DNA from 3 places in the Mesorhizobium sp. NPDC059025 genome. Region 3 is predicted to be linked to each of the others. Evidence: riboswitches for the same ligand, from Rfam matches in the RefSeq annotation. Region 3 holds a riboswitch; each other region holds the start of a gene.

Region 1 (9,486 bases), on a different contig from region 3:
AGCCCTCCCCCTTCCGTCTCTCCGAGTGCAACCGTACCGCCATGGGCGTTCATGATCTGGTCGACGATGGCAAGTCCCAATCCCGTGCCTTCGCCTTCACGATCCCTGCCGCGCACGAACGGCTGCAGGACGTCGCGACGCTCATCTGACGGAATGCCCGGACCGTAGTCGACGACGCGGATTTCGGCCGGTGAGAGCGCCTCCACGACTATCAATTTCGTGCCGACGGCGTGCCGGACTGCATTGAGAAGCAGGTTTTCCAGTGCAACCCGGATCGCAGCCTCTGATCCGGAGAGCGAGACCGGGCGTGCCGGCGATCTCAGCTCGATGTCGATGCCGTGCTTGAGGGCCATCGGCACCTGATCGGAGACAACGGCCCTGGCGACGGCGGCAAGATCCATGTCGGCAAAGGTCAACGACTGGCCGGACAGACGCGCAAGCTGAAGCAGCGTGGTTACGATGGAACCGAGGCGTTTGGTGTCGCGGATCAATCCGTCGCGCAATTCGCCATCCGGCAATCGCTCCAGCTTCAGGCGCATCTTGGTCAAAGGAGTGCGCAATTCGTGCGCAGCATTGGCAAGGAAGTTGCGCTGAGCAGCAAAGGCGGCGTCGATCCGCATCAAGGCCGTATTGAATGCTGCTACCATGGGCTTCAGTTCGCTCGGTGTGTCGGCGTCCGATATGCGTCTGCCATTGGGCAGCCCATCGATCCGCTCGGCGGATCGCACGACACGTTGTACCGGCCTTGCGATCGTGCCCCGGACGATGATGACGGCGATTGATGTGGTGGCAACCAGGATGACACCAAACAGTGGTAGCAGCCCCTGCGATCGCACCGGGACAAGGGCGACCAGAACGGTCTCCCAGTTCGAGAGCACGATCCCGCCAACGGAAACAATTTTCGGGCCGTCGCCTCGGCTGACCGACCTGATGCCCAGCATGTCGTGATTGTCTTGCCGGTAGCGGAACTCCGAATATTGAATTTCGCGCGGGGTCTGGTCGAACACCCGCTTGACCTCCGCGGGTTGTTGCCCATGTGAAATCACCTGCCGGCCATCGTCGATGACATACCAATAGGCCGGCTGGGCTTCGGCAAATTCGATGATGTTCGTGGCAAGCTTCTGCCTGTCGAGCGTGAGGTGGCCATCGGCATCATAGGCGATGGCGGCACCCAGCGTACGGGACAGTTCGCTGGTGTTGATCTGCAGGCGGTCTTCCGCGCTGATGCTGACGATGATCGCAAGTGTCAGAACCGTGCCGAGCAGCATCACGATCGCCATGCCGACGACCAGGAGCGCAGCGACAGGAAAGGCGATCGAGCGGTTCAAACTGTCACTCCAGAACCAGCATGTAGCCGATGCCGCGCACGCTCCTGATGACGGCCTCGCAGTCGGCATCGCGCAAGCGCCTGCGCAGGCGCGATATATGTGAATCCAGCGCGTTCGATTCGATGTCCTCACCGATGTTATAGACGGAGGACTCCAGCGTTTCCCGCTGCACGACACGGCCGGCGCGACGCATCAGCGTTTCCAGTATCGCAAGTTCACGCCGCGGAATGTCGAGCACTTTCTGCCCGACGCTCGCCATCCGGTGGTTGAGATCGAAGGCCAGATTGCCGAATTGGGTCGAACCCAGCACGTCCAGGCTGTAGCGGCGCAGGACCGCACGTGCACGGGCGACAAGTTCCGTTGGTTCGAACGGCTTGCCGACATATTCGTCGGCGCCTTTGTCCAGGGCCGAGGCGATATCGTACGGATCATCCAGCGCGGTCAGGACCAGGGTCGCTGGCCGCGGTTGCAGCCGTCTCAGCACCGGAAGCAGCGAGAGTCCATCACCGTCTGGAAGCCTGCGGTCGATGACCACAAGATCAAATTTATGAGCCATAAGCGCGGCTTCGGCCTCGGCAATGGATCCAAAGGTGTCGGATATGCCGATCGCGCCCTCCATGATGGCTTTGAGGGAAGAGGCGAGTTCGCGATCATCTTCAACGATCAGAATATGCATGAAAGCTCACTTCCATCGAAACCCGGCACTCCAGGAGTGGACGCGGTCAGCCCTCATATCGTTCGCCATCTCGCGAGCGATAGTCCCTGCGATCCCTTTCAATGTCGAACCTTTGCAGGCATCGCGAAAAATCGGGGGTGTCGTCATCGAACCCATATGACAGGCATCGTTCCCGATCGCGTGTATTCTGGCACGCCGACAGCAATACACCGATGCATACGACATAGAACAAACGCATTTGCCGACCTCGAACTGTTTCACAGGCGGCCTGTTTCCGGGCGTCACATTGCAGCAATGTTACGAGCCGCCACGCTGCCAGCGATGCGAATGCATCCCCCGGTTTCATTTCCTTCCAGGCATTCGAGGTTCCGCGTCCCGGCATCTTAGTGGACAGCAGCTAGCCCGGATCTTGACGGACGGTTAGCCATCCCTTGCGGCAAATCGCCGACACAGCTCGCGGTGGCATTGATGTTCTCCGCGCCTTTCCTAAAATATCAGGTCTGCAGCGTGAGTCCCTACCGTCATGTCCGAGCAGGAAGCAAACCATCACGATCGCGAGCATCGGCAACGTGTGCTCAAAGGGGCTACCATCATCACCAGCATCCACAATTCGGAAATCCCGTGCGTGGTGCGCAACCAGCATACGAATGGCGCGGAACTCAAGGTGGCCGCCGATGCCATCATTCCTGAACGTTTCAGCCTCTATGTCCCTGTTGACGGTGTCGCCTATGAATCGCTGGTGCGCTGGCGCCGCAACGACCGCGTCGGCGTGCAATTCACCGGTACTGGCCCGAAACCGCGGTTCCACTACGGCTGACCCTCCAACCTTCGCTCGGACCGCTCACCGCTGCTCCACATCCTAGCCGGTTGACGCTCGGCATTGCCGCGGCTAGCTTCGGGTTGGAGCTGGTTCCGCCGCGAGGCGGATGAAAAGGGAACACGGTGCGGCCGAACCATCGGTCAAAGCCGCGACTGCCCCCGCAACTGTAACCGTTGAGCCTTCTTCCATGATGCCACTGGCCGCCTCGCGCGACCGGGAAGGCGGAAATGGGCGATGACACGGAAGTCAGGAGACCTGCCTGTTCCAGTCACCCATGCTTGATCACGAGGGGTGATCAGGCGCGGTCGTCCGTGGCGGTGACACGTGAAGTGTTGCCGCATGCGAGAACGGCCAGGAAGTGCGACTGAACGCAAATCTGTCCTAGCCAATCCGTCTGCGGTTCGAAATGAACCTCACGGCGCTCGACCGCGCCGTCAATCCTTTTGGGGGCGGATTTGAAGAAGACATTCTTGCTTGCCAGCACAGCATTGTTGGCTTTCGCAAGCCATGCCGGCGCTCAGAACAACAACATTCCCGGCAATGCCACGATGCTGGAACGCATTGTCATCACCACGCCGCTCCGACGCGAGACGACGCTGGAGCGTTCGACCTCGTCGGTAACGGTGGTCGACCGTGAGAGCATCGAGCACTCGGCTGCTCCCGACCTGCCTTCCCTGCTTAAATCCTACACCGGCGTTTCCATCGTCTCTTATGGCGGCCAGGGTGCTGCATCCAACCTCTATCTGCGTGGCATGTCGGCCAGCCAGACGCTGGTGCTGATCAACGGCGTGAGGGCAAGTTCGGCCACTACCGGCACCGCCTCGCTCGGCAATATTCCGCTCGAGTCAATCGAGCGCATTGAGGTCGCCAAGGGCGCGCATTCGGCGCAATACGGCTCCGACGCCATGGGTGGCGTCGTCAACATCATCACCAGGCAAGGCGGCCCTTGCGCAGACGGCCGCAACAGCTGTGGCTCGGTAACAGCTGGTGTGAGCTATCCGTGGGGCGGCATATTGTCCGGCAATGTACGCGGCCAGAGCAGAAGCGGCGTCGACTATTCCCTCGGCGGCAGCCTGACCGGCACGCGAGGCTACGACTTCACGCTGCCGACCGCCTACGGCCATGAACCGGACGATGACGGTTTCCTGCTCGGCTCGATCAATGCCTCGCTGTCGAAGCAGTTCGACTGGGGCCGGATCTACGGCGACGCTCTGCTTGCCCGCAGCCGCGGCCAGTACGACGACTCGTATCCTGGCGCCAACGAAGTCGATACGACAAGTTTTGCCGGCAAGCTCGGTACCGAAATCAGACACTCCGAAGATTGGTCCTCGACCGTCGAGCTGTCGAGTTCGGTCGATCGCTCCCGCAACTTCCGCGATGGCGTCGCAGGCGACGGCCGTTTCAATTCCAGCCGCTACGGCCTTTTCGCTTACTCCACGAAGAATTTCGACACCGGTGCCGTTGCGCATGTGCTGACCGGCGGTGCCGAAATCTATCGCGAACAGGTCAATTCGACCGTCAACTTCGATGTGAAGGCGCGAACGCTCGCTGCGGTGTTCAGCCAGTACTCGCTGTCCTATGAGGCGCTCACCATAGACAGCGGCATCCGCTATGACCACAACGGCCAGTTCGGCGGCGCCACCACATACAATGTCGGCGCGAGCTATGAGATCCTGCCAGACCTGAGACTGCGATCATCCTATGCCACCGGCTTCCGGGCGCCGAGCTTCAACGAACTCTATTATCCGAACTACTCCAATCCGAACCTCAAGCCGGAAAAGTCCAAATCCTATGAGATCGGGCTGAACTGGCAGGCGAGCGCCGACACCAATCTGGATGTTGCGTTCTATCAAACCTGGCTGACCGACGCGATCGCCTCCAACCCGCCGACCTACCTGCCCTTCAATGTCGCCAAGGCACGTATCACGGGTTTCGAAGCGGCACTTGCGCACCGGTTCAGCACCGAATGGAATGGAAAGGTGAGCCTCGATGTCCGTCAACCGCTGAACCAGGACAACGACAAATACATCCCCTACCGCGACCGGCTCAAAGCAATGGCCGAGGTTACGTATAGCCCGACCGAGCAGTTGGACCTGACGACGCGCCTGCTCTACGGGGCGGCGCGCTACGCCAATGCCGCCAACACGACGAAGCTGCCGGACTATGTCACGGTGGACTTCACCGCGCTCTACGCATTGGATGCCTCGTCGCAGGTGAAATTCGCGGTCGAGAACCTGTTCGACGCCGATTATTCTACGGTGACGGACTACCGCGCCCCCGGCCGCACTTTCAATCTGAGCCTCACCCGGACATTCTGAACCGCGGAGATGACGATGCAGGCAAGGGTACAGATCGCGACGACTACCGGCAGGGCTTCCTGCCGCTATGGACGAACTCTGCCCTTGAGCCTGATGGCAGGTAACCTGTTTCTAGCGGGCGCCTGCGCCGCCCTAGCCGCTGAAGTGCCGAAGCGTGTCGTTTCCATGAATGTCTGCACCGACCAGATGGCAATGCTGGTGGCGGATGACGGGCAGCTTCACTCTGTCTCCTACCTGGCCGGCGACCCGGCAACGTCGGCGCTGGCCGTGGAAGCACGACGCTTCGTGATCAATCACGGGCAGGCGGAAGAGGTTTTCCTGATGCAACCGGACCTCGTCCTTGCCGGGAGCTATACGACGCGTGCGACCGTCGGCCTGCTCAGGCAACTCGGCATTCGCGTTGAGGAGTTCCCGCCGGAAACCTCCTTCGACGACGTGCGAGCAAGCCTTCGGCGCATGGGCGATATCCTCGGCAGGCAAAGTCGGGCCGAGGCACTGGTGGCCGAACTCGACGGCAAGCTCGCCCGGGCGAGAGCACATCCCCACCGCGACCTCACCATCGCGACCTACTTTGCCAACTCCTACACATCGGGTGCCGGCACGCTGGTCGATGCGGTGGTCACCGCATCGGGCCTGACGAACCTGGCGACGAAGCTTGGCCTGTCCGGCACCCAGCAATTGCCACTGGAACTCCTGGTCCTGGCAAAGCCGGACATGCTGGTCGACTCGGAAGCACGCTATGCGACACCAGCCCTGGCACAGCAGACCTTCGTCCATCCTGCTTACAGGGCACTCAGCGAAGAGACCGCGCGCGTTTCAGTGCCGGCTAAATATACCATCTGTGGCGCACCCTTCACGGCTACTGCCGTGGAGATGCTCACCGAGGCTGCCGCCAGTCGTTCAGAAAGCGGTCATGCAGGAGGGGCGCAGCCATGACAGACGTTGCGCGATACCGCACCCTGCTTTTTGTGCTCGGCCTGCTGGTTGCGGTGCTTTTCCTGCTGTCTCTCACCGTCGGCCCGGCAGCCATTGCTTTCAGCGACAGCATCAAGGCGCTGTTTTCCGGCAAGGGCGATGCGATCGCGCTGATCATGCGCGAGATCCGGCTACCACGCGCGCTGCTCGGCCTGATGATCGGTGCAACGCTCGGATTATCCGGCGCCGCACTGCAGGGCTATCTGCGCAATCCGCTGGCAGAGCCCGGGCTGATCGGCGTCAGCGCCTCGGCTTCACTGGGCGCGGTGCTTGCCATCTACAGCGGCCTGACCATCATCTTCCCGCTGGCCCTGCCGCTCTCCGCCCTCTTGGCGGCAATGCTTGCGGTGGTCGTCGTGCAGGCGCTTGCCGGCCGGCGTTCCAACACACTAACCATCATCCTGGCAGGCGTCGCGGTCTCCAGCCTCGCCGGCGCCATGACGTCGCTGGCGCTCAACCTGTCGCCCAATCCGTTCGCGGCACTTGAGATCATGTTCTGGATGCTTGGCTCCCTCACAGATCGCTCGATGATGCATGTCTGGCTGGCCGCACCCTTCATGCTGGCTGGCTGGGTGCTTTTGCTGATGCTTGGCCGCGCACTCGATGCGCTGACGCTGGGCGCCGATACCGCGGCCTCGATGGGCGTCGACATGCGCCGCGTGCAACACCTGGCGGTGCTGGGTACGGCCGCCTCGGTGGGTGCTGCAACCGCCGTCGCCGGTGCCATCGGTTTTGTCGGGCTGGTGGTGCCGCATCTGCTGCGGCCACTGGTCGGCGCACGGCCGTCACGGCTTTTGCCTGCCTCCGCACTCGGTGGCGCGGCGGTGGTGCTTGCCGCCGACATACTGGTGCGCCTCATAGCACCGGGCCGCGACCTGAAACTCGGCGTGCTGACGGCCATCGTCGGCGCCCCTTTCTTCCTGTGGCTTGTCTATCGCGAACGGCGGAGGCTGGCATGAGCCTGCTTGCCGTTTCCGGCCTGTCGGCCACACTCGGGCGGCAGCGCGTGCTGAGCGATGTTTCCTTCGCTGTCGGTCCCGGCGAATTCGTCGGGCTGATCGGGCCGAATGGTGCGGGAAAATCGACCCTGCTGAAGGCGGCACTCGGCCTTGTCGCCTCTCGGGGCAGCATCTCGATCGCCGGGCTCGAGGCCGCCACGCTCGGAGCGCGCGAGCGCGCGGCGAGCATTGCTTATGTCGCGCAGGAGCACGAGATCGCCTGGGCGATCCCGGTCGCAGCCGTCGTCGCGCTCGGACGTACACCATATCGGCCGGCATTCGCCGCCCTCTCATCGACCGATCACGTGGCCATCGAGCGCGCGATGCGGCAGATGGAAGTCGACAGCTTCCGGGACCGCGCCGCCACTGACCTTTCCGGGGGCGAGAAGGCGCGTGTGCTGATTGCCCGCGCGCTCGCCCAGGAAACGCCTCTGCTGCTCGCCGACGAGCCGACCGCGGGCCTCGATCCTTCGCATCAGATCACCTTGATGCGGCTGTTCGCCGACCAAGCAAAGCAGGGTCGCAGCGTCGTCGCCTCCATGCACGACCTTGGCCTTGCAGCACGCTGGTGCAACCGGCTTATCCTGCTCGACCGAGGCCAGATCATCGCGGACGGCTCACCGGAAACGGTACTGACTCCTGAAAGCCTTGCCAGTGTCTATGGCCTCGAAGCCTATTTCGGTAGGGCGGCAGATCGTACCGTCATCCAGCCGCTCGATCTGGTTCAGCCTCCCCCTCAAACCGGAAAAAGACCATGACCGATCTTGAACCGCTGCTGCAGAGGCATCTTGGCGACTGGCGATCTGGCTGGAGCATGGGGTCGTTCGGCGCCATTGCCGAATTCCACCAGGATGCAGACGAGCCACCGGTGATCGATGAGCCGCAGGATCTGACCCGGGCAACGCGACGCGGCGCCATCCGGCTCGAGCGCCGACGGCTCGCCGAGGCAACCGCAATTGCGTATGAGACGCTGAGCCCGAAGCGACATCGCTGGAGCCATGCCGTGGCGCTTTGCCTGCCTGAGGCGCGTGCGCGGCGCAACGGGCACAAGGTGCTGACGGAGATCGGCCCGGACGACGATGCCATTCGCGGCATCGACCGTACCGGCATCCTGTTCGACATGGGTCTCGGCCTGCCGCAATGCGATTTCTGCGTCCGCACCAGTGATCCGAAGCTGCTCGGTGAATTGCGCGCCAATCTCGGGCGATCGCTGTTCGAAGCCGGCAACGGCGCGACCGCCGCCATCATGGCTGCGCATCCGCATCGCGTGGCGCTGACCGCGCTGGGGCGTGTCGAGGTGTACCAGAAGATTGGCGGCCCCGACACCGGTGGCGTTTCACCGGCGGGACCGCATACACATCTCCTGCCCAAGCTGCTCGCCAGTGGCCGCACCCATTCCGCCAACACGCCGATACCGCGGGGCCTGCTGCCGCTCGCCTTCCTGCATCCGGGCAATCCGGTCATTGGCCCGCTGGGTGAGGATCAGCCCTTCGATCTGGACCTGCACGAGACATTCCAGAACCTGCTGACGCGTTACGGAACCGCAGAGGCGCGTATGGCGAAACAGGCGATCAGCACAGCGATCGGCGGCAGCGTGCCGCCGCAAGACTGGACGCCTCCAGTCAGCCGCGCCGCCAAGGCAGCAGCGCGCATCGCGCTGCGCCAGGAAGCGAGGCTAGCTGCCTACCATGCCGATACCAGACGTGCCGACATCGTCACCGACTGGCAGGAGGCATTTGACCAGCTCGACCCGGAGGCTGCGGAGAGCATCGAAGACGAAGCGCCGGGGCACTGAAGCGGGCACGCCAGCAGAAACCTCAGATCATAAGCCGGCTACTTGGTAGCCTGCAGCTTGTCGACCGCTGCCGTAAAGCCCTTCAGTGAGACGGGGATGGTCACCGGCTTGCGCGTCACGGATTCCATGCCGATGCTCAGTGTTGTCCCCGACTTCAATCCCGTCAGCAGTTCCGGCGTGAGAGGCACGGCGGCATAGGCGCCGTTCTGGTCACTGGTCTGAATGGCAACAGGCGCCTTGTTGCCGGAATCAATCTGGTAAGATGCGCCAGCGGGCAGGAACAGGCCGTGCGGCAGTGCCAGCAACATGGCGAGGCTGCCATTGTCGGCCTGCCGGCGTACGGTCAGCGTCAACACGCGCTGACCGGTCTTGGACTCCGTCAGGTTCTGCGAAGCCTGGCACTCGAGGTCGGTTCCCGAACCGCCACTGGCGCAGTTTACGACCCAGGGATTGCCCTCGGGCTGCTTGGCGTCGGCGGCCTTCGCATCTGCAGGCTTGGCGCTGGGTTTGGCTTCCTCGGCATACACGCCAGAGACCGTGGCGCCCAGCATGACAAGCACTGTTGCGGCGCTCGCC
Region 2 (9,486 bases), on a different contig from region 3:
AGCGACTTTCGTCGACGACTTTGCTCGTCCTTTTGACAACCGCTGCCGCACTGCCGGTTGCTCATGCGCAGCAGCAGGACGGGAACGTCGAAAAGAAAAAGGACGACGCACCTGCTGCGCCCGCCCGTGCGGGCACTTCCCCCGTCTTCGAGCTCGGCGAGATCGTCGTCTATGGCGCCGCTACAGGCACCTCTTCCGACATTGGCGGTCAGTCGGTGTCGCGCAGCGTCGTGACGGCAAAGGACATCCACAAGAGCAACCGCAACACACTCGACGATGCGCTGGCAGCCACGCCGGGTGTCGAGGTCTCCAACACCGGCGGCAGCCGCAACGAAAGGCTGATCTACGTTCGCGGCTTCGATCGTTTCCAGGTGCCGCTCTATATCGACGGCATCCGTGTCTATCTGCCGGCCGACAATCGTCTCGACTACGGACGCTTCCTGACGCCGGACCTTTCCGAGATCCAGGTGCAGAAGGGTTACGTCTCGGTGCTGAGCGGGCCTGGCGGCATGGGCGGCGCCATCAACCTCGTCACCAGGAAGCCGACCAAGGAATTCGAAGGCGAACTGCGCACCGGCGTCGACCTCGGCAACACCGGTGATCTTTCCGCGTTCACGACATCCGGCTGGGTCGGAACCAAGCAGGAGAAATTCTATCTCCAGGCCAGCGGTTCATTCCGCAACAGCGACGGCTGGTTCCTGCCGCAGGGCTTCAATCCGGTCCCGGTCGGCATCGGCGGGCCCGTCGAGGATGGCGGCCGCCGCGACTTCTCCAACGTTCGCGACTGGCGTGCCAACTTCAAGCTCGGCTACACGCCGAACGAGACCGACGAATACGTCATCAGCTACACCAAGCAGCAGGGTGAGAAGGCCGCGCCCTACAGCATCTACGAGCCGGTGCGCGGCATCACGCGCACGCCGCTGCCGGCGGGCGCCGCCTACCAGCGCGACTGGGAATGGCCACGCTGGGACATCGACTCGCTGGCTTTCTACTCGCACACGCAACTCGGCGACGAGTCCTATGTGAAGACCAAGGCCTACTACAACACTTTCTACAACCTGCTTTCGGCCTATGACGACTCGACCTTCACGAGCCAGAAGCAGGCGCGCGCCTTCAACAGCTACTATGACGACAGCGCCTATGGTGTCAGCGTCGAGGCCGGAACCGAACTCATCCCTATGAACACGCTGAAAGGCGCCGTTCACTACCGCCGCGACGACCACACCAACTGGGATCACAACCAGCCGGGCACTTCAGCCTTCGTCGACCCGAAGCAGACGAAACTGGAGGACACCTGGTCCGTGGCGGTCGAAAACACCTTCCACGCTACCGAGAGCTTGGATTTCGTCGGCGGCATCAGCTATGACAAGAACAAGCTGGTCAAGGCCCAGAAATACGACTCGGCCAGCAAGAAGATGTCCGAATATCCGCATGGCGGCAGCTCGGCATTCAACTGGCAGGGGGCGGCGATCTATCGCTACAGCGACGCGTCGGAATTCCACGCCAGCATTTCCTCACGCACGCGTTTCCCGACCCTGTTCGACCGGTTCAGCACCCGCTTCGGCGATGCCCTGCCGAACCCGGATCTCAGCCCCGAGCGCGCCGTGAACTACGAGCTCGGCTGGGCCGGCAAACCGACCGAAACGCTGAAGATCGGCGGCTCGGTGTTCTACAGCGACGTCTCCGACGTGATCCAGTCGGTGAGTGTTGGTGGCGGGAAAGTCCAGAGCCAGAACATCGGCGACGGCCGTTACCATGGTGTCGAAGTCTACGGTGAATGGGACGTGCTTTCCAATCTGACCTTGGGTGCGAGCTACACCTATCTGAAGCGCAAGCTTTCCGATCCGGTCAGGCCCGGCCTCAAGCCCATCGGCACGCCGGAACACAGCGCCTATCTCTATGCCGACTGGGTGCCGTACGAGAATTTCACCGTGTCGCCCAACGTCGCCATCTACAGCTCACGCTGGTCGACGGACCGGCTGGAGACCGCGTTCTTCGAAACCAAGGGCTTCGCGCTGGTCAATCTCAACATGAACTACAAGCTGAACGACAATTTCGAGTTCGACTTCGGCGTCAGGAACATCTTCGACAAGAACTACCAGCTTGCCTACGGCTTCCCGGAACAGGGCCGCACCTTCTACCTGAACTCGGCCATGCGGTTCTAGGGCATGGCCAGGCCGGCGAGATCGCACGCGCGGAAATCCGCGCGCGGCGCCGGCCCTGCCTCGCCTGCCCCGGCGACCGACGACAAGGCGGTGCCAGAAATTCCGGCGCCGCGGCCCGACAGCGATGACGTCATCCCGAACACCGCAGCACCGGAACCTGAGTCCGGCGAAGAACCGTCAGGCGGCCGCAGTGAAGCGCAGCGCTGGTTGCTGGGTGGCGTGGTCTCCGTCGCGGCCCATATCGGCGCCGGGCTCTATCTCGCCGCGATAGTCCTGCCTCCCGCCGCCGATACGGGCATCGTCGACTCCATCTCGGTAGAGTGGGTGCCTCCGGACGTATCCGAGGCTGCCCTGAAGGCCGAGCGGCCCGCGGATGCGGTCGACGAACCGGCACGCGCCGTTCCTCGGCCTGATATCGAAAAGGCGCCGGAAAAGCTTCCGCAAGACGAACCGGCGCAGGCCGATCCGCTCCCTGAAGACGACAAGCCCCCGACGACCGAACCCGCGCGGCAGCCGCGACAGGAAACAGCGGAAACCAGAACCGAAGCACCGCAGCCGAAACAGGAAGCCGCCCCTGCACCACAGGTTCTCCGCTCCGCGCAGCAAAACGTGCCAGCCGTGCCGGCCGTCACGAAGGCGCCGGAAAGCAAACCCGCCCGCCCGGTCGAGAAGCCCGGCGCCGCGCGACAGGAACCCCGAAAGGCCGAGAACAACAGCCGCACTCGCAAACTCGAACGGGCAGAGCCCGCCAGGCCGGTTCGCCAGCAGCGCAAGAGCGCGCCGAAGAAGACCGTGGCAGCAGACGAGTCCGGCCCATCTGAAAAAGCCGTTCGGCCGGCGGCGGTTTCACCGAAGCAGGCAACTTCCACGGGCCCCGCGAAGGCAACCAGCCGCGGCGCGGTATCACCTGCGCAATGGCAGGCCAAGGTCATCGCCCATATCCGCCGCTTCAGGCAATATCCCCCGGGCGCCAGTGGTTCTGCGTCGGTTCGCGTGCAGTTGCGCATCAATGGCCAAGGCGCCGTAAAATCGGCTTCGGTCGCGGGCTCCTCCGGCAATGCGGCCCTTGATCGCGCTGCGATCGAGACCGTGAAGCGGGCCTCCCCGGTACCCGCCCCGCCGCCTGAAATAGCCCGCTCCTCGATGACGCTGGCGATCACGATCAGTTTCAAGCGGTGAGCCACCGAAATCCATTGTCGGCAAATCCGCGACCATCCACACCAGTCGTTGACATCAAGTCGCTGTTCTATACTAGATATCGAAGTCGAGGTTCTCCCGAGTCGTCTGGTTCGGGAGCTAAGAGGGAAGCCGGTGCAAAGCCGGTGCTGCCCCCGCAACTGTAAGCAGTGAGCCCGCGTCGAAGAATGCCACTGGTGCCGTAACGCACCGGGAAGGCCGACAAGGGCGACGACCTGCGAGCCAGGAGACCTGCCGCGACGAACGAGAACGAACCTCGGGCGGGGTGTCCCGGCGGTGCGCGTGGCCGGGCGTCGCTGCGTCCCGAACGGCCAATGCGTTCCCCCAAAATCCCCGCCCACAACGCCACGGGGATGACATGGCAACGACTGCAGCGCTCACCACGAACGGAGCCCACAAGGCCCCACCGATCGGCGAAAGCCATCACTCGCCTCAGGCCGAACCCGGCTACAAGGTGATACGCCGCAACGGTTCGGTGACGCCGTTCGATGCGACGAAAATCGTGGTGGCGCTGACCAAGGCTTTCCTCGCCGTCGAAGGCTCGAGCGCGGCGGGCTCGCGGCGTGTGCATGACGTTGTCGAGGACCTGGCCGGACAGGTGGTTGCGGCGCTGACGCGCCGCTTCGAAGCCGGACGCACTTTCCATATCGAGGAAATCCAGGATCAGGTCGAACTGGCGCTGATGCGCGGCGAACACCACAAGGTGGCGCGCGCCTATGTGCTTTATCGCGCGGAGCGGGCGCGCGAGCGCCTGGTGGACAAGGCGGATGCGGTCGCGCCGGGCGGATCGCTCAACGTGAAGGGCGAAGACGGTGCGCTTGTTCCGCTCGACGACGCCCGCTTCTCGCGCGTGGTCGAAGAAGCCTGCGCCGGCCTGGAAGCCGTTTCGCCCGAGGCCATCCTCACCGAGGCACGCCGCAATCTCTATGACGGCATCACGCTGGATGAACTGTCGCTGGCGCCGATCCTGGCCGCACGCACGCTGGTCGAGACCGAGCCGAACTATGCCTTCGTTTCGGCCCGCCTGCTGCTCGACCGCCTCCGCCGCGAAGCCCTGAGTTTCGTCACCGGCCGAAGCGAGCAGGCAACCCAGGCCGAGATGGCGGGCCGCTATGCTTCCTACTTCCCGGAATTCATCACGGCCGGCATCGAAGCCGAGCTGATCGATCCAGAACTCGGCCGCTTCGACCTCGCCCGGCTGGGTGCCGCGCTGAAGCCCGAACGCGACCTGCAGTTCCAGTATCTCGGTCTGCAGACACTCTACGACCGCTATTTCCTGCACACGAAGGGCAAGCGTTTCGAGCTGCCGCAGGCCTTCTTCATGCGGGTCGCCATGGGACTGGCGGTGCGCGAGATCGACCGCGAGGCTCGGGCCGTCGCGTTCTACGACCTGCTGTCCTCCTTCGACTTCATGGCTTCGACGCCGACGCTGTTCAATTCCGGCACGCTACGGCCGCAGTTGTCGTCATGCTTCCTGACCACCGTCGCCGACGACCTCGACGGCATCTTCAAGGTGGTCAAGGACAACGCGCTGTTGGCCAAATACTCCGGCGGCCTCGGCAATGACTGGACCCCGGTTCGCGGCCTTGGCGCGCACATCAAGGGCACCAATGGCGAGAGCCAGGGCGTGGTGCCATTCCTGAAGGTGGCGAACGACACCGCTATCGCCGTCAACCAGGGCGGCAAGCGCAAGGGCGCCGTGTGCGCCTATCTCGAGACGTGGCATGTCGACATCGAGGAGTTCCTCGACCTGCGCAAGAACACCGGCGACGACCGCCGCCGCACGCATGACATGAACACCGCCAACTGGGTGCCGGACCTGTTCATGGAACGGGTCGAGGCCAATGGCGAATGGACGCTGTTCTCGCCAGACGAGACGGCTGACCTGCACGATCTCTACGGATCCGCGTTCCGGCAGACCTACGAGGCCTATGAGGCGAAGGCAGCCGCCGGCGGGCTCAAGGTCTTCCGCAAGATCCGCGCCGTCGACCTCTGGCGCAAGATGCTGACCATGCTGTTCGAGACGGGACACCCCTGGATCACCTTCAAGGACCCTTGCAACATCCGTTCGCCGCAAGGCCATGTCGGCGTGGTTCACTCCTCCAATTTGTGCACCGAAATCACGCTGAACACGTCGAAGGACGAGGTCGCCGTCTGCAATCTCGGCTCCATCAACCTGGTCAACCATGTCAGCGAAAAGGGGCTGGACCTCGATCGCCTGGCAAAGACCGTTGGCGTCGCCATGCGCATGCTCGACAACGTCATCGACATCAATTTCTACACCATCCCAGAGGCGCGCCGTTCCAACCTGCGCCACCGGCCGGTGGGACTGGGCCTGATGGGCTTCCAGGATGCACTGCAGCTGCTGCGCATCCCCTATGCCTCGGATGAAGCGGTCGCCTTCGCCGACGCCAGCATGGAGGCGATCAGCTACCAGGCCATCTCGGCCTCGGTCGATCTTGCCGCCGAGCGTGGCCGCTACCCGAGCTATGAAGGATCGCTGTGGTCGAAAGGCATCCTGCCGATCGACTCCATTGCCCTCCTGGAAAAGGCGCGGCCCAGCGTGGAGATGGATGCGTCTTCCACGCTCGACTGGGACGCGTTGCGCAAGCGGGTCAAGAAATCCGGCATGCGCAATTCGAACTGCATGGCAATCGCGCCGACCGCCACCATTTCCAACATCTGCGGCGTGTCGCAGTCAATCGAGCCCGGCTACCAGAACCTCTTCGTCAAATCGAACATGTCCGGCGATTTCACGGTGGTGAACGCGCAGCTCGTGCATGATCTCAAGGCTCGCGGCCTGTGGGATGAGGTGATGATCTCCGACCTCAAATATTTCGACGGCTCGCTCGGCCAGATCGACAGGGTGCCCGACGACATCAAGGCGCTCTATGCGACCGCCTTCGAGATCGATTCCTCCTGGCTGATCGACGCGGCGTCACGACGCCAGAAATGGATCGACCAGGCGCAGTCGCTCAACCTCTACATTGCCAATCCCTCCGGCAAGAAGCTCGACGAACTCTATCGTCTTGCCTGGCGAAAAGGCCTGAAGACGACCTACTACCTGCGCTCGCGCTCGGCGACGCATGTCGAGAAGTCGACACTGAAGGGCACCGACGGCAAGCTCAATGCCGTCTCGGCTGTCGTGACAGCAGCACCGGCCGCCCAGCCGATCATCGTCAATGCCGATGCCGCCTGGGGCAAAGCCTGCGCCATCGACGATCCGGAATGTGAAGCCTGCCAGTAAGCAGCGAAGAAAAAGAAGGAGAAAAGAAGATGCTCGACTGGTCCGAACCAAAAGCCCAGCCCAAAGTTGCGATCGATCTCGGAGCGGAGATGCCCCCTGCTGTCGCCGCCAGTGGCCTCGGCGAGATCGACCGCAGCGGTGCCCGCGTTTCCGTCGACGAAAAACGCATGATCAATGCGCGCGCCGACGTGAACCAGCTGCTGCCGCTCAAATACCGCTGGGCCTGGGAGAAATATCTCTCCGGCTGCAACAACCACTGGATGCCGACCGAAGTGTCGATGCAGGCCGACATCGCGCTGTGGAAGTCGAAGGACGGCCTCACCGATGACGAGCGGCGCATGATCAAGCGCAATCTCGGTTTCTTCGCCGCCTCGGAATCGCTCGTCGCCAACAACATCGTGCTGGCCATCTACCGGCATCTCACCAACCCCGAATGCCGGCAGTATCTGCTGCGCCAGGCCTTCGAGGAAGCGATCCACACCCACACCTTCCAGTACATCGTCGAAAGCCTGTCGCTCGACGAAGGCGAGCTGTTCAACATGTATCGCGAGGTGCCGTCGATCACCGACAAGGCGGCGTGGGCACTGAAGCACACGCAGCATCTCGACGATCCGGATTTCCGCACCGGTACGCTGGAAGCCGACCAGGCCTTCCTGCGCGACCTCGTCGCCTTCTACGTCATTTTCGAGGGCATGTGGTTCTACACCGGCTTTGCCCAGATCCTGTCGCTCGGCCGACGCAACAAGATGGTCGGCATTGCCGAGCAGTACCAGTACATCCTGCGCGATGAGTCCATCCATCTCAATTTCGGCATCGACGTCATCAACCAGATCAAGATCGAAAACCCGCATCTGTGGACGAAAGCGTTCCAGGAAGAGGTGCGCGCCATGATCGCCGACGCGGCGGAACTGGAGGCCTCCTACGGCCGCGACACGATGCCGAGGGGGTTCCTCGGGCTCAACGCGGCGCTGTGCGAGCAGTACATGCACTTCATCGCCAACCGCCGCTGCGCGCAACTCGGCCTGCACCCGGTGTTCGCGGAGGCCGAGAACCCGTTCCCGTGGATGTCGGAAGCGATGGACCTGAAGAAGGAGAAGAACTTCTTCGAGACCCGCGTCATCGAATACCAGAATGGCGGGGCGCTGGCATGGGACTGAACGTCGAAGCACGACACATCGCCGGACAGCCGGCGGCCCCGCAACAGCCGGAAGATGTGTTCCTGTCGTGGCTGCTTGCGCAACCCGCCGGGACGGACCTCGCCGCGGCGGCGACCATCGAGATCGCCAGATTGCAGCGATACCGGGGAGACCATCCCGGACCGCGCCGGCTCGCCGAACTCTTCGAAGCGCTGCAGGGGTCGGTCGCCCCTGGATCTGCGATCCGGCAATGAGGCGCAAGGTCCTCATCGTCGCGATCGGCGCCGGCAATCCGGATTTCGTGACAGTGCAGGCGATCAATGTCCGCGGCCATGTGACGCTGTTCTTCATCCCGGATAACAGGCCTGACGAAGGCACCGACAGACGAATGAAGGACCCTGCCCGCCTTCGCGCGGAGATCGTCGAGCTCTATGTGCGGAACCGGCCGTTCCGCACCACTACCTATAGGGAACCGCACAAGGACGGCGGCGAGGCACTGGCGGGCGACCTTCGACACACCGGTCTCTCCTTCGAGGAACTGGATGCTTCCGAATGCGGGGCCTTCCTGGTCTGGAGCGGGTTCTCGCTGATCGAAACGCTGGGACGCATCCTGCAGCGATTGCGGTCGACCGGAGATTTCGAGCTCGACTATGAGGTGATCCCCGGCAACAGCGGCATTCAGGTGCTGACGACCGCGCACAAGGTGGCGCTGTGCAATGTCGGCCGATCGATCCTGACGGCGACCGGGCGCTCCCTCGCCGGAGATTTCCCCAACAACGCCGACACCATCGTTTTCATGCAGCCCGCCGTCCCGGCACCGGATACCGTCGGCGGGCACAACGACGTGCATTGGACCCTCTATGCCGGCATGCCGGACGACATGCTCCTCTCCGGCAGGCTGCTGGAGATCGTCGGCGGCCTCGAACAGGTTCGCAAAGAAGCGCTCGACGGCAAAGGCTGGATTGTCGAAGCCATGCTTACGCAGAAAGGCGCGCACGGCAGCTAGCCGCAGCGTCCATCAACGTATTTTCGCAAATTCTTATTGCAAACAATTCTCATTTGCATCAAAGGTCGAATGCAAATGAGAATTAGTCGCAACAAGGAGGCGCTTATGCATGATGGGATGAGACGGTCGATCCTGGCCGCAGCGATGGGAATGGCGATCAGCGCCGTCCTGGCGATCGCGCCGGCAGCCGCGCAGGAGAAATTCAAGGCCGTGACCACCTTCACGGTCATCGCCGACATGGCCAAGAATGTCGCCGGCGATGCCGCGATCGTCGAATCGATCACCAGGCCGGGCGCCGAGATTCACAACTACGCGCCGACGCCGGGTGACATCCAGCGCGCGCAGGGCGCGAAACTCATCCTGTGGAACGGCCTCAACCTCGAACTGTGGTTCGAGAAGTTCTTCCAGAACCTGCATGACGTGCCCGGCGCCGTCGTCTCCGAGGGCGTCGAGCCGATGAGCATCGCCGAGGGGCCATACACCGGCAAGCCCAATCCGCACGCCTGGATGTCGCCGAAAAACGCGCTGATCTACGTCGACAACATCCGAGACGCCTTCATCAGGAACGATCCGGCCAATGCCGGCACCTACCGGGCCAATGCGGAAGCCTACAAGCAGAAGATCGAAGCGACGATCGCGCCGATCCGCCAGAAGCTCGAGGAGATCCCGCAGGACAAGCGCTGGCTGGTGTCGAGCGAAGGCGCCTTCAGCTATCTGGCCCGCGACTTCGGCATG
Region 3 (9,486 bases):
GGCCAGCCACGCCAAGAATGCCCTGAAGCAGATCGGGGCCAAGTGTGACCCCGCTCTCGACCCGAATTGCAAATAAGGCTATAGCGCGCCGCCAAAGCGCCTCTCGATCGGAACGAACATGGAAGAGTTTCACAAAGTCCGCCGTCTTCCACCCTACGTCTTCGAGCAGGTGAATCGCCTGAAGGCCAGCGCGCGGTCACGCGGTGCCGACATCATCGATCTGGGCATGGGCAATCCCGATCTCCCGACCCCGCAGGCCATCGTCGACAAGCTCTGCGAAGTGGTGCGCGATCCACGCACGCATCGCTACTCGTCCTCGCGCGGCATCCCTGGCCTGCGACGCGCCCAGGCCAATTATTATGCACGTCGTTTTGGCGTGAAGCTCAATCCCGATACCCAGGTGGTGGCGACGCTCGGCTCCAAGGAAGGCTTCGCCAACATGGCGCAGGCAATCACCGCGCCGGGCGATGTGGTGCTGTGTCCGGATCCGACCTATCCGATCCACGCGTTCGGCTTCATCATGTCGGGCGGTGTCATCCGTTCACTGCAGGCCGAGCCGAATGACGGTTTCATCCCGGCGCTGGAACGGGGCGTGCGCCACTCGATCCCGAAGCCGCTGGCATTGATCCTCAACTATCCGTCCAATCCGACGGCCTATGTCGCGACGCTCGACTTCTACAAGGACGTCGTGGCTTTCGCGAAGAAGAACGACATCATCATATTGTCGGACCTGGCTTATTCGGAGATTTATTTCGACGGCAACCCGCCCCCCTCCGTGCTGCAGGTGCCGGGTGCGATCGACGTCACCGTCGAATTCACTTCCATGTCGAAGACCTTTTCCATGCCCGGCTGGCGCATGGGCTTTGCTGTCGGCAATGAGCGCCTGATCGCGGCGCTGACGCGCGTGAAGTCCTATCTCGACTACGGCGCGTTCACACCGATCCAGGTCGCTGCCACCGCCGCGCTCAATGGAGACGGCTCGGACATCGAGGAAGTGCGCGATATCTATCACAAGCGCCGCGACGTGATGGTCGACGCTTTTGCCCGTGCCGGCTGGGACATCCCCGCGCCAGCGGCGACGATGTTTGCCTGGGCACCTATTCCGGAGCCATTCAAGCATCTCGGTTCGCTCGAATTCTCCAAGCTGCTGATCGAGCACGCCGATGTGGCGGTGGCGCCTGGCATCGGTTTTGGCGAGCATGGCGACGATTACGTACGCCTGGCTTTGGTCGAGAACGAGCACCGCATCCGGCAGGCGGCTCGCAACATCAAGAAGTTCCTGGCGACTACCGCCAAGCAACCCAACAATGTGGTGCCGCTGGCGGCGCATCGCTGAACCGCTGCCGCCAATCATCCTGAATGATCGAGAAAGAGGGGCCGTCCATCATGGCTGAATCCTTGCGTGTTGGAATTGCCGGCCTCGGCACCGTTGGTGCCTCGGTTGTGCGCGTGCTCACCGAAAAGGCAGCCGAACTCACCCGCCAGTGCGGTCGTACCATTACGGTGACCGCCGTTTCGGCACGCAACCGCCACAAGGACCGCGGCGTTGACCTTGCCAAGGTATCCTGGTTCGAAAACCCGGTCGATCTTGCCCGCTCTAACGAGATCGACGTGTTCATCGAACTGATCGGCGGCGACGAGGGACCGGCGCGTGACAGCGTCAGGGCAGCACTCGAGGGCGGCCGTCATGTGGTGACCGCCAACAAGGCACTGCTTGCCAAGCATGGCGTGGCGCTGGCCGAGATTGCCGAGAAGAAAGGCGTGCTGCTGAACTATGAAGCGGCGGTGGCCGGTGGCATTCCAGTCATCAAGACGATGCGCGAGGCGATGGCCGGCAATTCGGTCAATCGCGTCTTCGGCATCCTGAACGGCACCTGCAACTATATCCTGACCCGTATGGAGGCCGAAGGCCTGTCCTTCGAGGCATGCCTGAAGGACGCACAGCGTCTTGGCTATGCCGAGGCCGACCCGACCTTCGATATCGAAGGCAACGACACGGCGCACAAGCTCGCTATCCTCACCAGTCTTGCCTTCGGCCACAAGATCGCTGCCGACGACATCTATCTGGAGGGCATTTCCAACATCACCCAGGCCGACATCCGTGCCGCAGCCGAACTTGGCTATCGCATCAAGCTGCTCGGCGTTGCCCAGCGCACCGAAAGCGGCATCGAGCAGCGCGTGCACCCGACCATGGTGCCGACCGCCTCGGTGATTGCGCAGGTGCACGGTGTCATCAACGCCGTGGCGATCGAGACCGACATACTGGGCGAACTGCTGCTGTCCGGCCCCGGCGCCGGTGGCAATGCCACAGCTTCGGCCGTCGTCGGCGACATCGCCGACATTGCCAAGAGCCGCCCTGGTTTCCAGCATGGACCGGTGTTCGGCCGTCCTGCCAAGGAGCTGAAACCTTACAAGAAGGCCCAGATGCGCAGCCATGCGGGGGGCTATTTCATTCGGCTAACCGTGCATGATCGCGTCGGTGTGTTCGCTTCCGTGGCCAAGCGCATGGCAGACAACGACATTTCACTGGAATCTATCGTCCAGCACGCCGTCGGGCCGGAGGCGGTCGACAAGAAGACCGTCATCCTGGTCACGCATGAGACCACGGAAGCGGCGGTACGCAAGGCGGTTGAAGCCATCACAAAGGACGGTCACTTGACCGACAAGGCACAGGTGATCCGCATCGAACGGGCTGGCTGAGAGCGCATGCCGCAATGGTCCGACATCCGATGAGGGCCGAGAGGCTTCAGATCCAGCGGCGCACGCGTTTAGCGTAGTCGTGATACTTCTTGCCGAATTTGCCGGCGAGGGTCTTTTCCTCGCGCTGGATCACCAGCCTGCTTGTCACCAACCCTGCCGCAAACGCCAGCAGGATAAGCCAGACGTTGCCGATGATCAGCCCGATACCGATGACCAGGGTTGCCAGAGACAGATAAATCGGGTTGCGGCTGAGGCCGAATGGTCCGCTGGTCAACAGGTGTGCCGGAGTGGCGACCGGGTTCAAGGGCGTTCTGGCCCTGTACATCAGGCGTATGGCGGTGAACCACAACGCCACCGCGCCCAGCGCAGCCAGCCAACCGAAACCGAACAGGATGTCGCCGAGGACGTCTCCGAACCAGGGCAGTGGATAGAGAATGCCCAGGCCAACTCCGACGATCAGCGCAATCAGGAAGATGATCGGCGGCAACGGAAACGGCAGGCGCGGGGCGTCGGTCATTGCGGTTCCCCAGGGCTCATGGCGTCCTCGGTCTGAACCGTGCATGTGCTGGCGAGGTCACTGATGCGCGTCCTGGCCGAAGCCGGCTGGTCGCCCTTCATGATGCCTGTCAGCAGGCCGTCCTTCTCGACCGCGGTGAGCATGCAGCCACAATAGCGCACACAGAACGCGGCGTCTCGGCTGTCTAGGCACGATGCCTGGCACGCATTGGTGAAGCCGAGCTTCGGATCCTGTGCGGGGGCAGGCCATATCTGTGCGAACAGCCATACGCAGCCGATCAGCACCGGCTGGTGGATGAGGTAGAAGGCCAGGCTGTGGCGACCGATGAAAGTGAGCGGGCGTTCAAGTGTCCGGCCGAACGAGACGTTGGCCAGCCGGTCGAACAAGCCAGCTGCCTTGGCGGTCTTGGTCAGGCCGATGCCTACCAGCACGGCGCCGAACCAGGGAAACAGCGGCACATAGTCGTTCGAGCGCGGATCGGCCGACGAGAGGCCGACCCACAGGAGTTCGGGATGATCGAAAATGGGCGAGCGCAGATAGAATGGAGCTGCGATCACCAGTGCGGCGACGATGAATGTCACCAGCGCCGGCATGCGCAGGAACAGGAGGCCGAGAACGCTGGCCAGGGCAATCTGATGCAGGATGCCGAAGAAGATGAAGCTGCTGGGCGTTGCGAAATACGTTACCAGCGAGATCGCAGCGGCCGCCGCCACCACCATGGCGAACCGTTTCCAGAAGCCCGGCCAGCGGATGCGGTCGCCGTGCGCAAGCACCAGCGAGACGCCGACCAGGAAGAGGAAACTCGACGCAATGCAGCGCGCATAGAGCTTCCAGGGTCCGTGCGCCGTCAGTCCGGCGCTTGCATACCCGAAGAACTCAAGGTCCCAGGTGAAATGGTAGCTGGCCATCGCCAGAAGCGCGATGCCGCGCAGGGCATCGATAACGGTAATGCGACGGGAGGGATTTGTCTGCTGTTCGAGGCTCATGCGGCGGGATTCGAAATTGCAACCGCACAATGCCTAGCACGGATACGGCCCAAGCGAGAATGGTTGGCGGCGCTTCTTCCGGTCAACCGCTCGAGCAATGGAATTCTGAAACGTTGACCGGATCGCCGCCGCCGTCTAGCAATGCGATCATGAACGTTGAAATGATCGCATTCGTGGTAGGAAGGCGCATGGGCGGGGTGGTGTAACCATCCGGCGAAAGCACCCATGCGCGGCAAACAGGCTCCTGACGGAGCCTTTTTTATTGCCGTCGGATCGGGTCGGCCATGTCCGATCCGCCAACCTCCACAAAATCAAGGACGCGATCATGACGAAAGATCGTCATTTCCCGGACACGGGTATACCGGGTGCGGGGACTGCGGGCAGCATTTCGAAATCTCGATTTGTCATTCTTGTCCTGCTGTCCGCACTCTCGGTGCTGCCTGTCAACATCATATCGCCGTCGCTGCCCAAGATCGCGATGGAATTTGGTGTGGACTTCGAGCTGATCAGCCTTGCGGTCGCGGGGTATGCGATTGTGACCGCGCTCGTGGAACTGATCTCTGGCGCGATGTTGGATCGATACGGACGCAGACCCGTGGCGCTGGTCTCGCTCTCGATCTTCATTCTGGCTTCTATCGGTTGCGCGCTAGCCCCTGATATTGTTGTTTTCCTCGTGTTCCGCGCAATGCAAGCTTCGATTGCCGCCTGCTTTTGCGTGGCTCTTGTCGCCATCAAAGAAACATCGAATGAATATGAGGGGACGAGCAGGGTGGGCTACGCCGCGATGGCATGGGCCTTGGCGCCGATGCTCGGTCCTACCTTAGGAGGAACGCTGGATGAACTCTTGGGGTGGCGGACGATCTTTGTCGTTCTTGCGGCCTTTGGCGCAATTATTCTCTCTCTGTCGAAACGAGAACTGAGCGAGACACTCTCTCCAGTCAGGCGAAGCGGGGTCTATCTCGGCTCATATGGACGGCTGCTAAGTTCGGTTGTGTTCTGGGCTTACATAGTCGTGATGGCCTCATCGTCCGGGATACTTTACATCTTCCTGGCCGGTGCACCTCTGGTGGTCGGTGGATCGAGTGCGCTGCTCGGCCTTTTCATGGGGATGGTCCCCGCGGGCTTTATCTGCGGCAGTTTTCTGACCGGCCGTTATGGCTTGAGGGTGCCTCGGGCCACATTGCTCATCGCTGCTCGTTTGCTGACCTGTGGCGGGCTCCTGTTTGGCCTGGTTCTGTCCGCGTTCGATATTACGCATCCCTTGGCGTTTTTCGGCCCGTGCATGTTCATCGGCCTTGGCAATGGGTTGACGCTGCCCGCCGCCAATATGGGGGCCATGACAATCCAAAAGGGCATGGCAGGCACCGCAGCGGGACTGGCAGCAGCAATGTCGATCGGTGGTGGGGCGTTGATCGTCGCGGTGGCGGGGCAGTTCCTCGGCGCGTCGGGAACTGTCAATACGCTTTTGAGCTCGATGTTGATCGTCTCTGCGATAGCCTTGGCAGCCGCGGTTGCCGTGGCCTTTGTCGATCCAGGCTCACGAAGAACGCACTGATCGATCCTCACAAGCTTGATGCGGCAGCCTATCGTTGTGCCAGCCGGTGCAAAGTGGTTGGCCGGCTTCGCATTCCGGCGCTAGCGCGTCGGTTTCCTGCTACCGGCCCGGCCATCGGCGACGCAGATTTCCCGTTGCGAGTCGTTAGTTTGGGAATCCATGTCCACGCATGTCCGCCATCCGATCTGGCTACCGGCGGTTCCGCCGGCGGACGCGCGCACCTTTGCTTCGCTTTACGCCATCGAATCTGCCGCGCGAGCCACGGTTGCCTCGGTTATCCCGATCCAGGCCTATGAGATCCTGAGGAACGAGCAGACGGTCTCGATCCTCTATACGATCGTCTCGTTGCTTGGTCTCTCGGTCACGCTGTTCATGCCGATGCTGATCCACCGCTTCGCACGCAGATGGGTCTACACAGCCGGTGCGCTGCTGCTTGCGATCGGTTCGCTGTTCTTCGTCACCCATTCGCTGCCTGGTCAGATCATCGGCATGCTCTGCCGGGTAATGGGCGCGAGTGCGCTGTCGATCACGCTCAACCTCTACATCATGGACCATATCCGCAAGACCGACCTCATGCAGGCTGAGTCCCTGCGCATGGCGTGGTCGATGATCGCCTGGACGAGCGGCCCGACGCTCGGTATCTTCCTCTACACACGCTACGGCATTTATGCTGCGCATGGAGCCGTGGCCGTTTTTGCACTCTGCCTGCTTGCGCTGTTCTGGTACTACCGGCTTGGCGACAATCCGATGATCGTGCCGGGCAAGAGCCGCCCCATCAATCCGTTCGCCAATATCGGGCGCTTCGTCAGCCAGCCACGGTTGCGGCTGGCCTGGCTTATCGCTTTCGGCCGTTCCTGCTACTGGACCACGTTCTTTGTCTACGGCCCGCTGTTCATGGTCATTACCGGCCAGGGTGAACTTGCCGGGGGCTTGCTGGTTTCGGCCGGCAACGCTCTCCTGTTCGCTGCCATTTTCTGGGGCAGGGCAGGCAAGCGTTATGGTGCACGCAACGTGATGACGCTCGCCTTTGCCGGGATGGCGGTGTCGCTGTGGCTTGCCGGCGCCATCGGCGAATTCATCCCGCTCGCCACCGCCGGCCTGCTCCTGGTCGGCGCCTTGTTCACCATCGCACTCGATGCGATCGGCTCCACCGCCTTCATGCGCTCGGTGCGCGCCTACGAGCGGCCGCAGATGGCCGCAGTTTACCGCACCTACCTCGATTTCTCGGAGCTGACACCACCTTTGGTTTATTCGCTGGTGCTGGCTTTCTTCGGCCTGGGATCGGTTTTCGCCACGCTTGGTTGCCTTGCTGCCGTCTGCGCCATTGTTACCTGGAGATATCTGCCGAAATCGATGTAGCGACGACAGCAGGTCACCAATGACGCGGATGCGTCTGGCGATGGCGGAATTTGGTTTGCCGGGCGCCAGAATTCTTTCTATAGTTCCCGCCGTCGTCGGTCCCTTCGGGACCAAGAGGGAATACGGTGGGGAGGGGGAAACCATCCGAAGCCGTGGCTGCCCCCGCAACTGTGAGCGGTAGTCCTCTCCAATGCCACTGAGGCTTGTCTCGGGAAGGTGGAGAAGGGCGCTGATCCGCAAGCCAGGAGACCTGCCGGCGACGGCAATGACGGTAATGCCCTCGGGTGGAGGGCGAAAGGACAGACCATGAATACCGCTTCCGTTTCTCTCGGCGCTTCGACCTCTTCGCAGTCGCGCTTCCTTCAGCTGGCAATGGCTGGCCTGCTCGGCATCTTCGTCATCGGCTTCACCGGCTTCTCGCATATCGAGGCCGTGCACAACGCCGCCCACGACGCACGCCACTCGATGGCGTTCCCCTGCCACTAACTCAGGGGGAACCCACCATGTCTGTTTTTCGCAACGTCGTGTTTGTCGCGGCGATCGCGGGCCTGTTGGCCGGCATCGTTCTCGCCTGCTTGCAGGCCTATGCAACCGTTCCCCTGATCCTGAAGGCGGAAGTCTATGAACAGGCCGCCGGCGGCCATGAACATGCGGCTGCGCCTGCAGCCCCCGCTGCCGATGCCGGGACCAACGCAATGAGTTCGGCTGCGCCAGCGCCCGCGGCTGCTCCGGCCGAGGAAGAGGAAGGTTGGGCACCCGCCGACGGCATCGAGCGGTTCTCGTTCAACGTACTCTCCAATGTCGTAACCGGTATCGGTTTCGCGCTGATCCTTGTCGCCTTCTCGGAATTCGCCGGCGGCATCGGCAACTGGCGCCAGGGTGTGTTCTGGGGGCTTGCCGGTTTTGCCGTCTTTACGCTTGCGCCAGGCCTTGGCCTGCCGCCGGAATTGCCGGCGATGCCTGCTGCCGATTTGCTGCCAAGGCAAGCCTGGTGGATCTCCACCGTCGTCGCCACGGCCATTGGCCTTGCGCTCATCGCCTTCCGCCGATCCTTGCCACTTACCGTGCTCGCGATCTTGCTGATCGTCGCGCCTCACGTCGTTGGCGCGCCGCAGCCGGAGAGCTACGACACGCCGATCCCGGAAGGCCTGCATCACCAGTTCGTGGTGGCGGTTACGCTGACCAACTTGGTGTTCTGGGTTGTGCTGGGTGCGGTCGTCGGCGTTGTGCGCGGCCGCTTTACCGGGCAGGCATCGAGCCTTCGCGACAGCTTTGCCTGATCGCCTGACCTTCATCATCGGCGGTGCGCGCTCCGGCAAGAGCGCGCATGCCGAAAAACTGGTTACGGCGCTGCCGGCGCCCTGGACGTATATCGCGACCGCTCAGGCTTACGACGACGAGATGCGCGAACGCATCGCGCATCATCGTGCTCGTCGAGGCGAAGGCTGGGAAACGGCGGACGCGCCACTCGACCTTGTCGAATTGCTGGTGCGCCTGCCTGCCGGGCGACCGGTACTGCTGGATTGCCTTACGCTCTGGCTGACCAATCATATGCTGGCCGGGCATGATATCGAGGACGAATGCGCCAGGCTGACCGCCACACTGTCGAAACCGCGTGGTCCCTGGTTTGTTGTGTCCAACGAGGTCGGATTTGGCATCGTGCCGGACAATGCGCTGGCGCGTCGCTTCCGAGATGCTGCCGGGCGTCTCAACCAGCAGGTTGCGGCGGTGGCCGACGATGTGGTGCTGACCGTTGCCGGCCTGCCACTCAAGGTGAAATGACATGGTCGAGATCGATGACAGCGAAGCCGAGCGCCATCGCACCAAGATGGCCAAGCGCAAGGCGGTGCAGGACGCAGAGGTGGCGCAAAAGACCATCGAGAAGGGCCTGCTCATCGTCAACACCGGTCCCGGCAAAGGCAAGACCACGGCTGCCTTCGGGCTGGCACTGCGCATGCTGGGCTACGGCCGGCGCGTCGGTGTCGTTCAGTTCATCAAGGGCAGATGGCACACCGGTGAGAAGGATGCTTTCAAGGCGTTCGGCGATCGGCTGGTCTGGTATTCGATGGGCGAAGGCTTCACCTGGGAAACGCAGGACCTGAAGCGGGATGTTGCCGCCGCAGAAGCTGCCTGGATGAAGGTGGAAGAGCTGATGGCCGATCCGTCCATCAGCCTGCTGGTGCTGGACGAACTCAACATCGCACTGCGCTACGACTATCTGGATGTCGATCGTGTCGTGACTGCCCTGAAGGGGCGGCGGGAAGACCTGCATGTTGTCGTTACCGGCCGCAATGCCAAGCCGGCGCTCACGGAAGCCGCCGATCTCGTCACCGAGATGGGGGCGACAAAGCATCATTTTTCCGCCGGCG

The links. A riboswitch is a leader RNA that binds a small molecule or an ion and turns the genes downstream of it on or off. The one in region 3 is predicted to bind cobalamin.
Region 1: linked by a shared signal. The riboswitch ahead of ACFWYE_RS14925 (TonB-dependent receptor domain-containing protein) and the one ahead of ACFWYE_RS00690 (CbtB-domain containing protein) in region 3 are both predicted to bind cobalamin.
Region 2: linked by a shared signal. The riboswitch ahead of ACFWYE_RS11110 (ribonucleoside-diphosphate reductase subunit alpha) and the one ahead of ACFWYE_RS00690 (CbtB-domain containing protein) in region 3 are both predicted to bind cobalamin.

Annotation. Positions count from the first base shown of each region.
Region 1 is NZ_JBHYIM010000005.1:296,048-305,533, reverse strand. It holds gene ACFWYE_RS14940 (sensor histidine kinase) at 1-1,328, opposite strand, end outside; gene ACFWYE_RS14935 (response regulator) at 1,333-2,004, opposite strand; gene ACFWYE_RS14930 (PilZ domain-containing protein) at 2,528-2,821, shown strand; cobalamin riboswitch at 2,895-3,102, shown strand; gene ACFWYE_RS14925 (TonB-dependent receptor domain-containing protein) at 3,373-5,142, shown strand; gene ACFWYE_RS14920 (ABC transporter substrate-binding protein) at 5,158-6,078, shown strand; gene ACFWYE_RS14915 (FecCD family ABC transporter permease) at 6,075-7,076, shown strand; gene ACFWYE_RS14910 (ABC transporter ATP-binding protein) at 7,073-7,873, shown strand; gene ACFWYE_RS14905 (DUF6925 family protein) at 7,870-8,910, shown strand; gene ACFWYE_RS14900 (invasion associated locus B family protein) at 8,949-9,486, opposite strand, start outside.
Region 2 is NZ_JBHYIM010000003.1:662,427-671,912, reverse strand. It holds gene ACFWYE_RS11120 (TonB-dependent receptor plug domain-containing protein) at 1-2,165, shown strand, start outside; gene ACFWYE_RS11115 (TonB family protein) at 2,256-3,344, shown strand; cobalamin riboswitch at 3,416-3,616, shown strand; gene ACFWYE_RS11110 (ribonucleoside-diphosphate reductase subunit alpha) at 3,721-6,609, shown strand; gene ACFWYE_RS11105 (ribonucleotide-diphosphate reductase subunit beta) at 6,639-7,766, shown strand; gene ACFWYE_RS11100 (hypothetical protein) at 7,757-7,999, shown strand; gene ACFWYE_RS11095 (SAM-dependent methyltransferase) at 7,996-8,751, shown strand; gene ACFWYE_RS11090 (metal ABC transporter substrate-binding protein) at 8,857-9,486, shown strand, end outside.
Region 3 is NZ_JBHYIM010000001.1:146,227-155,712, forward strand. It holds gene ACFWYE_RS00655 (hypothetical protein) at 1-76, shown strand, start outside; gene ACFWYE_RS00660 (LL-diaminopimelate aminotransferase) at 119-1,336, shown strand; gene ACFWYE_RS00665 (homoserine dehydrogenase) at 1,387-2,700, shown strand; gene ACFWYE_RS00670 (methyltransferase family protein) at 2,747-3,217, opposite strand; gene ACFWYE_RS00675 (DUF1624 domain-containing protein) at 3,214-4,203, opposite strand; gene ACFWYE_RS00680 (MFS transporter) at 4,529-5,758, shown strand; gene ACFWYE_RS00685 (MFS transporter) at 5,918-7,117, shown strand; cobalamin riboswitch at 7,197-7,390, shown strand; gene ACFWYE_RS00690 (CbtB-domain containing protein) at 7,424-7,603, shown strand; gene ACFWYE_RS00695 (CbtA family protein) at 7,621-8,397, shown strand; gene cobU (bifunctional adenosylcobinamide kinase/adenosylcobinamide-phosphate guanylyltransferase) at 8,390-8,899, shown strand; gene cobO (cob(I)yrinic acid a,c-diamide adenosyltransferase) at 8,901-9,486, shown strand, end outside.